One region of the Actinomadura sp. NTSP31 genome, then DNA from elsewhere that is predicted to be linked to it. Evidence: predicted binding sites of a transcription regulator. Region 1 holds the regulator's gene; the other holds the start of a gene.

Region 1 (7,246 bases):
GGCACCCGCGCCTCGTCGTAGCGGTTGTAGGCGTCGACGATGTCGGTCACCAGCTTGTGCCGGACGACGTCGTGGCTGTTCAGCCGGGAGAAGTGGATGTCCTCGACGCCGTCGAGGATGTCCTGGACGACGCGCAGCCCGCTCAGCTGCCCGTTCGGCAGGTCGACCTGCGTGACGTCGCCGGTCACCACGACCTTCGACCCGAACCCGAGCCGGGTGAGGAACATCTTCATCTGCTCGGGCGAGGTGTTCTGCGCCTCGTCCAGGATGATGAACGAGTCATTAAGGGTGCGGCCGCGCATGTATGCGAGGGGGGCGACCTCGATGGTGCCGGCGGCCATCAGGCGCGGGATCGAGTCGGGGTCGACCATGTCGTGCAGCGCGTCGTACAGCGGCCGCAGGTACGGGTCGATCTTCTCGTAGAGCGTGCCGGGCAGGAAGCCGAGCCGCTCGCCCGCCTCGACCGCCGGGCGCGTCAGGATGATCCGGTTGACCTTCTTGTCCTGCAGCGCGCGGACCGCCTTGGCCATCGCCAGGTAGGTCTTGCCGGTGCCCGCCGGCCCGATGCCGAACACGATCGTGTGCTTGTCGATCGCGTCGACGTAGCGGCGCTGGTTCAGCGTCTTCGGGCGGATGGTGCGGCCCCGGCTGGACAGCACGTCCAGGGTGAGGACCTCCGCCGGGCGCTCGCCGCTCTCGCCGCGCAGCATCGCCAGGCTGCGCCCGACCGCGTCGGGGGTGAGCTGCGCGCCGTTCTTGACCAGCTCCAGCATCTCGGTGAACAGCCGGGACGCCAGGTCGGTCTGCTCCCGCGGGCCGGTCACGGTGATCTCGTTGCCGCGGACGTGCACGTCGACGCCGCTGCCGAACGCGTCCTCGACCGCGTGCAGCAGCTCGTCCCGGGAGCCCAGCAGGCTCACCATCGAATGGTCGTCCGGCACCACGATCTTGATCTGGGAGGGCGCGCCCGCGCGGTCGTCGCGCCCGGTACGAGTTGACCTCGTGTGAGTTGATTCGACCATCAGCCGGGCCTTGCGGCCTCTCCGACCTGCCTTCTGTTCGCTCCGGGTGTCCAGGGTTGCGTTTCCATGGTACTGGGAGCCCCCGACGGAACGCCGCCGCTTTTCGGGCGCGCCCGCCGGGCGCGCGGCGCCCCGGCGGCCGCGGGACGGCCGGCGGCCGGCCCCGGGCGGTCAGCCGGGCGGCCAGTTCAGGCCACGCCCGCCGAGCACGTGCGCGTGCACGTGGAACACGGTCTGGCCGGCCTGGGCACCGGTGTTGAAGACGATCCGGTAGCCGGTGCCGTCGATCCCCTCGTCCACCGCGACCCGGTGCGCCTCGCCCAGCACCTCGGCCAGCAGCGCGGGGTCGGCGGCGGCCAGCTCGGCGGCCGTCGGGTGGTGGTCCTTGGGGATGACCAGCACGTGCGTGGGCGCCTGCGGGTTGATGTCGCGGAACGCCAGCACGCGCGCGGAGTCCCGGACGACCTTGGCGGGCACGTCCCCGGAAACGATCTTGCAGAACAGGCAGTCGGTCATCTTTCCCCTCTCCGCGCGGCCCCGGCCGCGTCCGAGATCCTATCGAGACCGTCGCGGGGATGGCCCGCGACGCCCCAAGATCGCTAAGGTTTCGGCGTCGATCTCCGGTTGTCGAGCCGATTCCGACCGGCCACTGGTTAAGGTTGTCAACTCAGGGCGTACCCCCCGGTCCGAGGGCGTTGCCGCGCGCTCGCGCGGGTGGGGGAAACCCGATTCGATGCCGGCCCGGAGGGGCGTCCGAATGGGCGGCCGGGGCACGGTGAAGGCGGCGGATAGGTGACCGAGGTCCTCAAGAACATGCCCTTTCGTAAACCCAACGGCGAGGGTGCGCGTCCCACTGACGTGACCGAGACCCTCGTGGCCAGGGGAACGGCGGGGGCCGTGGCCGTCGCCTGGGACGCCGATCAGGCGGTGACCGCGCTCTACAGCGCCAACTACCGCTCGCTCGTGCGTCTCGCCGCCATGCTCGTGCGCGACTCCGGGACGGCCGAAGAGGTCGTCCAGGACGCGTTCGTGGCGATGCACGGCGGCTGGCGCCGCCTGCGCGACCCCGACAAGGCCCTGTCGTACCTGCGCCAGTCCGTGGTCAACCGGTCGCGATCGGTGCTGCGGCACCGCGCCGTCGTCGAGAAGTACGCCCCGAAGGGGCTGCCGGACGCGCCGAGCGCGGAGGCCGGGGCGATCGGCGAGCTGGAGCGCTCGGCGGTGATCGACGCGCTCTCCCGGCTCCCCGCCCGCCAGCGGGAGGCGCTCGTCCTGCGCTACTACGCCGATCTGTCCGAAGCGGAGATCGCCAACGCCATGGGGATCTCCCGAGGCGCCGTGAAGAGTCATACGGCGCGCGGCATGACCGCGCTACGCAACGTCCTGGAGCAGTTCTCATGACCACCGACCCCCACGACGAGCACGGCGAGATCCTCCGCCGCGCCCTGCACGCGGAGGCGGACTCGGTCACCCCCGCCGACGACGGCCTGGAGCGCATCCGGGCCCGCGTCGCCGACCCGCGCCGCCGGCGCTGGTTCGGCATGGAGCGGTTCGGCACGGCCTGGTACGGGCTGGACCGGTTCGCCGTGACCTGGGCGCGGCCCGCGCTCGCCGTGGCCGCCGCCGTGGCGATAGCCGGCCTCGGCGTGACCGCGCCGCACACGATCGACCTGATCCAGCACTCGGTCGGCAGCAACGGGCCGTCGGGCGACGACCGCGACGCCCACGCCGGCGACCGCCTCGACTCCCGGGGCAACCCGATCGTGCCCGGCTCCGCCAAGCCGTCGCAGCCGGACGCGTCCGGGTCGCCGAGCCCGTCGGCGTCGTCGTCCCCGTCGACCTCGTCCGGGCCCACGCCGTGCGGCTCCGGGCCGGCGGTCACCGGCGCGACGGCGTCCCCGTCGTCCGGCTCCTCGAAACAGGGCGCGAAGGCGTCCGCGTCGCCGTGCCCGAGCGGCAGCCCGACCACGAGCCCGACGCCGACGCAGACGCCGACGACGCCTCCGCCGTCCACGCCGGAGCAGCCGACCGAGCAGCCGACGCCGCCCGCCAGCACCGCCCCGGCCACCACCGCCGACGAGGGTTCCGGCGCCTCCGCGCCCTGACCGCCCGACCGTCCGGCCCGGGCGCGCCCGACCGTCCGGCCCGGGCGGTCAGTGGGTAGGCCGGCCGCGGGTCACCAGCGGCCGGCGGCGGCCATCAGCACGGACGCGGCGGCGACCCCGGCGGTCGAGGTGCGCAGGACGGTCGGGCCGAGCCGGACGGGACGTCCGCCCGCGGCGGCGAAACGATCGAGCTCCTCCTCGGCGATCCCGCCCTCCGGGCCGACCACCAGGACGATGTCGCCGTCCGCGGGGGGCCGCACGGCGCTCAGCCGCTCCTCGGCGTCCTCGTGCAGGACGAGCGCGAGCGGCGCGGCGGCGATCAGGTCGGCGACGCCGGCGGTGGACGCGAGGTCCGGCACCTCCGGCAGCCGGCTGCGGCGGGCCTGCTTGGCGGCCTCGCGGGCGGTCACACGCCACCGTCCGAGCGCCTTTTCCCGCCGTTCCGGGCGCCACCGGGTGACGCACCGGGCCGCCGCCCACGGGACGATCTCGTCGACGCCGGCCTCGGTCATGGTCTCCACCGCCAGCTCGCCCCGGTCGCCCTTCGGCAGCGCCTGGACGACCACGAGCCGCGGCGCGGGCGCCGGCTCGACGCGGCGGGCCAGCACGTCCAGGGTGAGGGACGCGCGGTCGGCGGCGGCGACGACGCACTCGGCGAGCAGCCCGGCCCCGTCGGTCAGGTCGACGCGCTCGCCCGGCCGCAGCCGGCGCACGGCGGCGGCGTGCCGGCCCTCGGGGCCGTCCAGCACGACCCGGTCGGCGCGCAGCCGGCCCGGGTCGGCGAGGAACACCGGCGGACTCATCCCACTCCCCCCGGGCCGCCGCCCGCGCGCCCGCCGGGGGCCGGCGGCACGCCGTCGCGGCCCTCGCGGTAGGCCGTCGCGGTGGCTCTTCAGTGCTGGTTGAAAACGTCCCGCAGACGCGAGAACATGCCGCGCTGCCCCGGCGCGAACTTGCCGGGCGGGCGCTCCTCGCCGCGCAGCGCGGCGAGCCGGCGCAGCAGTTCCTCCTGCTCCTCGTCGAGCCGGTGCGGCGTCTCCACGTTCACGTGGATCATCAGGTCGCCGCGGCCGCTCTCGTTGAGGTGCCGCACGCCCCGGTTGTAGAGCGTGATGACCTGGCCGGACTGGGTGCCGGGCTTGATGTCGATCTCCTCGGCGGCGTCCAGGGTCTCGACCGTGACGCTGGTGCCGAGCGCGGCGGCGGTCATCGGGATCTCGACCGTGCAGTGCAGGTCGTCGCCCTCCCGCTCGAAGATCGGGTGCGGCTTCTCGGCGATCTCCAGGAACAGGTCGCCGGGCGGGCCGCCGCCCGGGCCGACCTCGCCCTCGCCGGCCAGCTGGATGTGGATGCCGTTCTCCACGCCCGCCGGGATCTTGACCTTGACGGTGCGCCGGGTGCGGACCCGGCCGTCGCCGGAGCACTCGGTGCACGGGTGCCGGATCACCGAGCCGAACCCGCCGCACGCGGGGCACGGCCGGGCCGTCATGACCTGGCCGAGGAAGGAGCGCTGCACCTGCTGGACCTCGCCGCGGCCGTGGCAGGTGTCGCAGGTCTCCGGGTGCGTGCCGGGAGCGCAGCCCGACCCCTCGCAGGTGGCGCAGGCGACCGCGGTGTCGATGGACAGCTCGCGGGTCGTGCCGAACGCGGTCTCCGCCAGGTCCAGCTCGACGCGCAGCGTCGCGTTGCGGCCGCGGCGCGCCCGGGACCGGGGGCCGCGGGACGCCGAGGTGCCGAAGAAGGCGTCCATGATGTCGCTGAACGGGAACCCGGCGCCGCCGAAGCCGCCGGCCCCCGCGCCCGCGCCGCCCGGCGCGAACGGGTCCGCGCCGAGGTCGTACATCTCGCGCTTCTTGGGGTCGGAGAGCACCTCGTAGGCCTGGGTGATCTCTTTGAACTTCTCCTGCGTCTCCGGGTCGGGGTTGACGTCCGGGTGCAGCTCGCGGGCGAGCCGCCGGTACGCCTTCTTGACCTCGTCGGCGCTGGCGTCCCGGCGGACGCCGAGGGTCGCGTAGTAGTCGTTGGCCACTTACGACCCCGCCAGGATCTGTCCCACGTAGCGTGCCACTGCCCGTACCGCTCCCATCGTGCCGGGGTAATCCATGCGTGTCGGCCCGAGTACGCCGAGCCGGGCCAAGGTGAGGTCGCCGACGCCGTAGTCGGCCGCGACGACCGAGGTCGATCGGAGCCCCTCGTCGGGGTTCTCGGTGCCGATCCGCACCGTAAGAGTAGAGGAGTCGCCGGTCTCGCCGAGCAGCCGCATGAGCACGACCTGTTCCTCCAGCGCCACCAGCACCTCCCGCAGGCTCTGCGAGAAGTCGACCGCGGCCAGGTTCGCCGCCCCGGCGAAGACGATCTTCTCCTCGTGGTTCTCGACGAGCGTCTCCAGCAGGACCGACAGGACCGCGGCGGCGACCGGCCGCTCGTCCGGGCCCACCTTGTCCGGCAGGTCCGCGACGGCCGAGGGCACCTCGCCGAAGCCCAGCCCGTCCAGGCACGTATTGAGCAACGCCCGCAGGTGCCCCACCGATTCCTCGGAGATCGCCCCCGTCTCGATGACGCGCTGCTCCACCCGGCCGGTGTTGGTGATCAGCACGAGCAGCAGCCGGCCCTCGGCGACCGGGACCAGCTCCACGTGCCGCACCGACGAGCGGGTCAGCGACGGGTACTGCACGACCGCGACCTGCCGCGTCAGCTGCGCCAGCAGCCGGACGGTGCGGCCGACGACGTCGTCGAGGTCGTAGGCGCCGGACAGGAACGTCTCGATCGCGCGGCGCTCCGCGATCGACAGCGGCTTGATCGTGGACAGCCGGTCGACGAACAGCCGGTATCCCTTGTCGGTGGGGACGCGTCCCGCGCTGGTGTGCGGCTGGGCGATGTACCCCTGCTCCTCCAGCACGGCCATGTCGTTGCGGATGGTGGCCGAGGACACGCCGAGGTTGTGCCGGTCCACGAGGGCCTTGGAGCCCACCGGTTCGTTCGTCGAAACGTAGTCCTCGACTATGGCGCGCAGCACCGCGAGCTTCCGGTCGTCAAGCACCCGGTCACCTCCTTCTGCACCTTCCACAGGTCCTCACGTCCAGATATACCGCCGACTGGGCGTTGCTGGCACTCCGTACTCCCGAGTGCCAAGTGTACGGCCCGGCGGGGACGTTCCGGGGGTCCGCGGACGCCCTCGCGAGGGCGCGCGGCTGCGTGATCTTATCCTTCCCGTTAGGGTGCGGAGCCGTGCGGAGCGAGAAGTACGGAAACGACGTGCTCGGCGGGGACTGGCGCAGGCCTCGCAAGGGGCGGATTCCCGAGATCCCGGCGGAGCCGGGGCTGGTCGCCGAGGACCCGGACAGCGGCTTCTGCGGCGCCGTGGTCGGCTGCGACAAGTTCGGCGTCACGCTGGAGGACCGGTTCGGCAAGCGCCGGGTGTTCCCGCTGACCAAGGCCGGGTTCCTGATCGACGGCAAGCCGGTCACCCTCGTCCGGCCGGCCGCGGGGCCGGCCGCCCCGGCCCGCTCGGCGTCCGGGTCCATCGCGGTCCAGGGGCTGCGCGCGCAGGTCGCCAAGGAGAGCCGGATCTACGTGGAGGGCGTCCACGACGCCGAGCTGGTCGAGAAGATCTGGGGGCACGACCTGCGCGTCGAGGGCGTCGTGGTCGAGTACCTGGAGGGCGTGGACGACCTGCCCGCCATCGTCGAGGAGTTCGGCCCCGAGGAGGGCCGCCGCCTCGGCGTCCTGGTCGACCATCTCGTGGCGGGGTCCAAGGAGAGCCGGATCGCCGCCCGGGTGTCGTCCCCGCACGTCCTGGTGACCGGCCACCCGTTCATCGACATCTGGGAGGCCGTCAAGCCCGCGGCCGTCGGCATCCCCGCCTGGCCCCGCGTCCCCCGCGGCGTCCCGTGGAAGGAGGGCGTCGTCGAGGCTCTCGGCTGGGACTGCGAGACGGGCGCGGCCTGGAAGCGCATCCTCGGCTCCGTCGGCGCCTACACCGACCTCGAACCCGCCCTCCTCGGCCGCGTGGAGGAGCTCATCGACTTCGTGACGGCGCCGGCGCAGTCCTGATCAGGTCAGGTCAGGTCGCGGGTCACGGCGTCGGCCAGGAGGCGGCCGCGGCGGGTGAGGACGGCG
Region 2 (7,246 bases), on a different contig from region 1:
CAGGCCGCTGTGACCTTGGTGTTTGTCCTGGAACGCCCCGCCCGAAAGGGGCATTTCACGCGTTCTGTCCGGTCGAAAAAGATTTCCTTGCGGTGGCGCGCAGGAAGGAGAGCGCCCACCGCGGCCGGACGGGGTCGGGGACTCGTCAGGTGATGTCCTTCGACTCGTGCAGGCTCAGGTCCATCACGATGGCCGTCATCACCGCCATGGTGCGCAGCGGCTCGCGGACGGGATCGAAGATCTCGACGGAGTACTTGTCCGCCGTGGTCAGCAGGTGGGTGGCGAGCCCGGCCCACTTCTTGCGCACGTGCGCCACCTTGCCGCCGTCGGCGTCCGTCACCTCGAAGTTGTTGCGCGGCAGGTCCACCGCGACCGTGCCGAGCCGGCCGCCACCGGCGTCCCTGAGGACGTAGCGGCGGCCGACGCGCTCGGTGACGAACGAGCCGACGAGGGCGCCTTCGGAGTCGGAGACCTCTGTCAGCTCCCGTCCCCGCCGCTTGTCGACCACGAACAGCGGGGCGCCGCCGGGCGTGGTCAGCAGCACGACGTGGGCGTCGAGGTCCGACTTGCCCGGGAAGAGCGTCCGCAGCGTCTCCGCGCGACCCTTCTCCCCGGTCTCCCCCGCGACGGCCAGGACGGTGCCCTCGCCGTCGAGGACCCGGTATCGCGACTTGGCGAACGGGCCCCTGCGGGGCTGTTCCACCCTGAGCACCGGGGAGCTGAACACTTCGCTCACGCGTTCTCCTGCCTCATCGGCCGCTCACGCGGGCCGCCCTCCACGTCCGTCGCACAGCGCGGCTGACACGCCGTCCAACCGGCGATCCTTCCAAGCCCGGCCCCGCAGCGGAAGGTCTTTCGCCGTCCCGCTTCGGCACGCGAGTCCGCGGGGCCGGAACCGGTAGCCGTCTAACCTGGACGGCCATTGAACGATGTAGCGCCGAGGCGATGCTCCTGTACCCGCCGGTGACGCCGCAGGCGGGCACAGGGGGTTGCGCCGGACGCGCCGGTCAGGCGGGTTCGCCCTCGGCGGAGGCGCGGTCGTAGGTCAGGAACATCGCGCCGCTTCCCATCACGACGTGGTCGGTGAGGCGCCAGGTGCGCGCGCCGAAGGCGGCTCCGCGACCGAAGAGCGGGATTCCGGTCCCGATGGTGAGCGGTGCCATCTTGACGATGAGGCGGTCGATCTCGGGATACAGGGCACCGGCCAGGGAACCGCCGCCGACGATCCAGATGTCCTTGCCGTCCTCTCGCTTCAGCTCCCGCACCACCGCGACGGGGTCGTCCTGCACGACCTGGACGGCCGGGTCCGGGCTCTGCCGCAGCGTTCGCGAGAACACCAGGTGGCGCAGGTGCGGAAACGCGTCGGCGAGGCCCGCCTTCAGCCCGATCTCGTAGGACAGCCGGCCCTCTACGACGGTGTCGAAGCGGTCGCCTTCGGCGGTGATGCCGAGTGCCTGCCTCGCGGGGCCCGGCAGGGTCTCGGGGTATTCGGCGGCGAGGTACTCGATGTAGTCCTGCGGGATGGGCCAGAAGCCGTCCGGTCCGGTGGGGTCGGCGCCGTCGGGGCCGGCGACGAAGCCGTCGAGGGTGCTCGCGACGAAGTAGACGAGCTTGCGCAAAGGGACCTACCTTCTCCGGCCGACCGGCCATGGGTTCCGATTCGCTCCTCTTGGAGCGGTTTCGACCCATTATTTCGTCTCCAGTGCACGGAGACGTCCCCGCCGCCCGCGGCGCCTACCGGGACCGGCCGCCGGTCCCTGGGCGTACGAAAAGGGGCGGTTCCGCGAGGGAACCGCCCCTTTCGTCACCGGGTCGCCGGGCCGCCCGCGCGAGGACGCGCGGCCGGCCGGGAACGACCGTACGGCTCAGGACCTGATCAGAAGTCCATGCCGCCCATGCCGCCGGACGGGTCGCCCGCCGGGGCCGGGTTCTTCTCGGGCTTCTCGGCGATGACGGCCTCGGTGGTCAGGAACAGCGCGGCGATCGACGAGGCGTTCTGCAGCGCGGACCGGGTCACCTTGGCCGGGTCGAGGATCCCGGAGTCGAACATGTTGACGTACTCGCCGGTCGCGGCGTTCAGGCCCTCACCCGGGGTCAGGTTGCGGACCTTCTCCACCACGACGCCGCCCTCGAGGCCGGCGTTCACGGCGATCTGCTTCAGCGGCTCCTCCAGAGCGCGCTTGACGATGTTGGCACCGGTGGCCTCGTCGCCCGCGAGCTCCAGCTTGTCGAACGCCTTGGTGCCGGCCTGCAGCAGCGCGACGCCACCACCGGGGACGATGCCCTCCTCGACCGCGGCCTTGGCGTTGCGGACGGCGTCCTCGATGCGGTGCTTGCGCTCCTTGAGCTCGACCTCCGTCGCGGCGCCGGCCTTGATGACCGCCACACCGCCCGCGAGCTTGGCCAGGCGCTCCTGGAGCTTCTCGCGGTCGTAGTCGGAGTCGGTGTTGTCGATCTCGGTGCGGATCTGGTTGACCCGGCCCGCGATCTCGTTGGCGTCACCGGCGCCGTCCACGATGGTGGTCTCGTCCTTGGTGATGACGACCTTGCGGGCGCGGCCCAGCATGTCGGTCGTGGTGTTCTCCAGCTTGAGACCCACGTCCTCGCTGATGACCTGGCCGCCGGTCAGCGTGGCGATGTCGCCGAGCATGGCCTTGCGGCGGTCGCCGAAGCCCGGGGCCTTCACGGCCACGGACTTGAAGATCCCGCGGATCTTGTTGACCACCAGGGTCGCCAGGGCCTCGCCCTCGACGTCCTCCGCGATGATCAGCAGCGGCTTGCCGGACTGCATGACGCCCTCGAGGACGGGGAGCAGGTCCTTGTTGGCCGACGCCTTGCCCTGAACGATCAGGATGTACGGGTCCTCGAGGGTCGCCTCCATCCGCTCGGGGTCGGTCACGAAGTAGTGCGAGATGTAGCCCTTGTCGAAGCGCATGCCCTCGGTCAGCTCGAGCTCCAGACCGAAGGTCTGGCTCTCCTCGACCGTGATGACGCCTTCCTTGCCGACCTTGTCCATCGCCTCGGCGATCATCTCGCCGATCTGCGGGTCGCCCGCGGAGATGGACGCCGTGGAGGCGATCTGCTCCTTGGTCTCCACGTCCTTGGCGAGCTTGGACAGCTCCTCGCTCACCCGCTCGACCGCGGCCTCGATGCCGCGCTTCAGCGACATCGGGTTCGCGCCGGCCGCGACGTTGCGCAGGCCCTCGCGCACCAGCGCCTGGGCCAGCACGGTCGCCGTCGTCGTGCCGTCACCGGCGACGTCGTCGGTCTTCTTCGCCACTTCCTTGACGAGCTCGGCGCCGATCTTCTCCCAGGCGTCCTCGAGCTCGATCTCCTTGGCGATCGATACGCCGTCGTTGGTGATCGTGGGGGCGCCCCACTTCTTCTCCAGCACGACGTTGCGGCCCTTGGGACCAAGGGTCACCTTCACGGCGTCGGCGAGCTGGTTCATGCCGCGCTCGAGGCCGCGACGGGCCTCCTCGTCGAACGCGATCATCTTTGCAGCCATAGGCTCCTAGTCCTCCCGGAACAAGGTGGCTTTAAGGATCGAGCCGACGCCCGCGACGGACGGCCCCCGCTCCGGCGGCTGCCATTCCGCCACCGGACTGGGGCCTCATCGCCCCGACCCAGACTGTGAAGCTGTCACTCTCCACAGCAGAGTGCCAACCGTTTTTTAGCACTCTACCCTGCCGAGTGCAAGCGCCGTACATCCACGCCGCAGTCATCTTCATCGACCTGCCCGGACTCGCTCTGACCTGCGTCGGAGGGCCGCGGCTCGCCGCCGGACATGTGCCGATGTGATCCGGTGTGCGCGCTCGTGCGCCGGTATTCGCGGAACACGTGCCCGAGCGTGGGAGGTAGGGGTGGCGATCCGTTCCGCGCGTTCCGCGGCCGGAGTAGGAGGAGCCCCCAGCGCTGCATCAATGCGCCGGTTCATGATGTCCTCATCGCCGTCGATGCAGTGAGCATACGTGCTCTGCAACATGGCGATGGAGCGCCCAACACGAGCAGCGACGTTCGCCGCCGGAACCCCACCGCTCAGCCACAGCGACAGGCACGCGTGCCGCAGGTCGTACGGCCGTTCCGCCAGCGGTATAGCGAGCTGGGCAGGTGTGAGGACATGTTCATGAGCCCGCCGCCACACCGTTTCGTAACCGACGGGCGCCAGTCGGTTCCCGCGCTCGCTGCGGAACAGCCGACCGTCCTCAGCCGTCCCGAACTGCTCGATGTGCGCCCGCAGGATGGCGACCAGTTCAGGACTGGCCGGAACGGGACGCGGCCGCAGCCCCGCGAAGTACAGAGGTGCCGACCCACCCGAGAAGCGACGACCGGCACCGGGCAGGTCTCGTCGGGGCCGGGGGGAGGAAGGCGGGGGAGAACAGCGGCTACGCCGCTGGCCAAGGCACTTGCGGGATCAGGTCTGGAGGTGGTGCCAAGCATGGCCGCACCCATCGGCGCAACACCGCTCACGCCGTCGTTCATCAGCAACGGCAAAGAGGGCGACCAGCAGGCGGAATGCCTTAACCCGCTCGTCCTGCCGCAAGTTGATGATCTTTGCTAGTTGCTCCCCGACACGCCCGCGCGTGATCAGCACCGCTGGAGTGTAGGTGGGGCGGATTCCGGCCCTGCGGATGCTCTCCGGCCCGTCGTCGACGGTGGCGCGCGCCTGAAGGCAGAAGGCCGCGAGGGCGCGCAAGGCGTCGAACTGCTCAGTGTCGTTCAGACCGTCGAACCACTCGACGCCCTGAGCAATCGGAGATATCCCTTGCGCCAACTCGTTCAGGATGACCGCACGCTCGTTCATCCCTACCCACCTCACCACACGCACCCGATCTCGCACGGTCATCGAACCAGATCGCGAAGCGCGGAACCATCGCGGAACGGACGGCCCGTTCGTGCGTGGTGGGCCGTTCGTTCGCTGGTCGGGTGGGGGTTACTGCTGAACAGGCTTTGAGCTGCGTCGCCCTAGTCGTCGAGCGGTGCCGTCGATCTTGTGGCTGTCATTCGGGCTTCGGGCGGTAGCTCAGGAGTGTGACTCCCGAACGGTACGTCGTGCTGCCCGTCAGGGTCATGTGCACCGGCGGTTCGAGGGAGTGGAACGGACGCGTGCCGTGGCCGAGGACGACGGGGTGGACCCAGAACCGGATCTCGTCCACGAGGCCCTGGGTGGCCAGGTGATGCGCCAGTTCGCCGCAGCCGTAGGACACGAGGTTCCCCGTATAGCGCTGCTTCAGCTCGGAGATGGCCTCGGCGGGGGTGCCTTCGACGAGGCTGGCGTTCCATTCCAGCGGTCCCCGCAGAGTGCGGGAGATGACGAACTTCGGCATGCCGTTGACCCGGTCCGCGAAGCCGCGGGTGTCCGTGATGGTCGGCCAGACGCTCGCCAGGCCCTCGTACGTCTTGCGGCCGAGGAGGAGTGCGTCCGCGGCGAAGAGCTGGTCGAAGCTGCCGGAATCCTCGTGCTCGCCCGCCGGCGTGAACCACTCGTCGATCCGGTCGATCACGCCATCGACCGTCATCTGGGTGGAAACGATCACCTTGCCCACAGGACCTCCCTCAGGGTCGCCGTCCGTGCCGTCCCGTGTTGAGACCGGCGGGACCGGGCGAACTCATCGGTGATCCGCGGGTGGTGTCAGAGGGGGCGGACGGCGTCGGCCTGGGGGCCGCGGTCGCCCTGGGTGATCTCGAACTCGACGCGCCCGCCCTGTTCGAGGACGCGGTAACCGTCCATCTGGATCGCCGAGTGGTGGACGAAGACGTCACGGCCTCCGTCGACCGCGATGAAGCCGTAGCCCTTGTCGGCGTTGAACCACTTGACCGTGCCCTGCGCCATTCGCCAGCCCGCCGCTCGACCGTTCCCCGGCCCCGCCCCTGCCATCGCGGGACCGCGGATCATCCGCGTCTCCGCGGCGCTGCGCCGCGGGCGGGGTCGACTCGGCGTGATCGGAGTCGACCCTACCCGGCGGCCGCGACGGTGCCCGGAGGCGAAGGGCGGTTCGCCGGTGGCGGTCAGCCGCCGGCGACGGCGGGGATGATCGAGATCTGGGCGCCCGCGGGCGTCGCGGTGTCCAGGCCGTCGGCGAACCGGACGTCCTCGTCGCCCACGTAGACGTTGACGAACCGGCGGATCTTGCCGGCGTCGTCGAGGATGCGGGCCGAGATGCCGGTGTAGCTGGCCTCCAGGTCGGCGACCACGGCGCGCAGGGTGTCGCCCTCGGCCTTCACTTCCGCCTCGCCGCCGGTGTAGGTCCGCAGGATCGTCGGGATGCGGACGGACACGCTGCTCATGTGCTGGCTCCTTCTCGTTCTCAGGCGAGGCCGGCGGCGCGGAACGCCTCCAGCGTCGGGGCGATGTTCGCGCTCGGCTTGGCGACGGGGGCGACGGCGTCCAGCGTCTTCAGGCCGTCACCGGAGTTGATGATCACGGTCTCGGCGGACGGGTCGAGCGCGCCGGAGTCGACGAGCTTGCGCAGGCAGCCGACGGTGACGCCGCCAGCGGTCTCGCCGAAGATGCCCTCGGTGCGGGCGAGGAGGCGGATGCCCTCGACGACCTCGGCGTCGGTGACGTCCTCGACGGCGCCGCCGGTGCGGCGCGTCACGTCGAGCACGTAGGGGCCGTCGGCGGGGTTGCCGATCGCCAGGGACTTGGCGATGGTGTCGGGCTTGACCGGCCGGACGACGTCGTGGCCCGCCTTGAACGCGGCGGAGACGGGGTCGCAGCCGGCGGCCTGCGCGCCGAACACGCGGTACGGCTTGTCCTCGACCAGGCCGAGCTTGATCAGCTCCTGGAACGCCTTGTCGATCTTGGTGAGCTGGGAGCCGGACGCGACCGGGACCACGATCTGGTCGGGCAGCCGCCAGCCGAGCTGCTCGGCGATCTCGTAGCCGAGCGTCTTGGAGCCCTCGGCGTAGTACGGGCGGACGTTGACGTTGACGAACGCCCAGTCCTCCTGCTCGCCCGCGATCTCGGACGCGAGCCGGTTCACGTCGTCGTAGTTGCCGTCCACGGTGACGAACGTCCCGCCGTACACGGCCGTCGTGATGATCTTCTGCGACTCGAGGTTCGACGGCACGAACACCGCGCTGCGGATCCCGGCGCGGGCCGCGGCGGCGGCGACCGCGTTGGCGAGGTTGCCGGTGGACGGGCAGGCCAGCACCTTGAAGCCGAGTTCGCGGGCGGCGGCGAGCGCGACCGCGACGACGCGGTCCTTGAACGAGTGGGTCGGGTTGCCGCTGTCGTCCTTCA

What was found. The regulator HrcA, encoded in region 1, represses chaperone genes, less so after heat shock. The targets are predictions, from matches to a motif close to TTGGCACTCTCNNNNNGAGAGTGCCAA.
Region 2: the regulator HrcA is predicted to act here: its motif matches at 3,640-3,666, upstream of groL (chaperonin GroEL).

What each region holds. Positions count from the first base shown of each region.
Region 1 covers NZ_JBGNUT010000040.1:62,824-70,069, reverse strand. Annotated here, with positions in the region: gene ACA514_RS43015 (PhoH family protein) at 1-1,022, opposite strand, end outside; gene ACA514_RS43010 (histidine triad nucleotide-binding protein) at 1,194-1,538, opposite strand; gene ACA514_RS43005 (SigE family RNA polymerase sigma factor) at 1,836-2,423, shown strand; gene ACA514_RS43000 (hypothetical protein) at 2,420-3,127, shown strand; gene ACA514_RS42995 (16S rRNA (uracil(1498)-N(3))-methyltransferase) at 3,199-3,930, opposite strand; gene dnaJ (molecular chaperone DnaJ) at 4,020-5,156, opposite strand; gene hrcA (heat-inducible transcriptional repressor HrcA) at 5,157-6,167, opposite strand; gene ACA514_RS42980 (DUF3097 domain-containing protein) at 6,356-7,180, shown strand; gene hemW (radical SAM family heme chaperone HemW) at 7,186-7,246, opposite strand, start outside.
Region 2 covers NZ_JBGNUT010000008.1:317,901-325,146, reverse strand. Annotated here, with positions in the region: gene ACA514_RS16890 (phospholipid scramblase-related protein) at 146-736, opposite strand; gene ACA514_RS16885 (dihydrofolate reductase family protein) at 1,008-1,619, opposite strand; gene groL (chaperonin GroEL) at 1,877-3,508, opposite strand; gene ACA514_RS16875 (DUF5958 family protein) at 4,415-4,804, opposite strand; gene ACA514_RS16870 (dihydrofolate reductase family protein) at 5,001-5,546, opposite strand; gene ACA514_RS16865 (cold-shock protein) at 5,633-5,833, opposite strand; gene ACA514_RS16860 (MoaD/ThiS family protein) at 6,010-6,288, opposite strand; gene thrC (threonine synthase) at 6,309-7,246, opposite strand, start outside.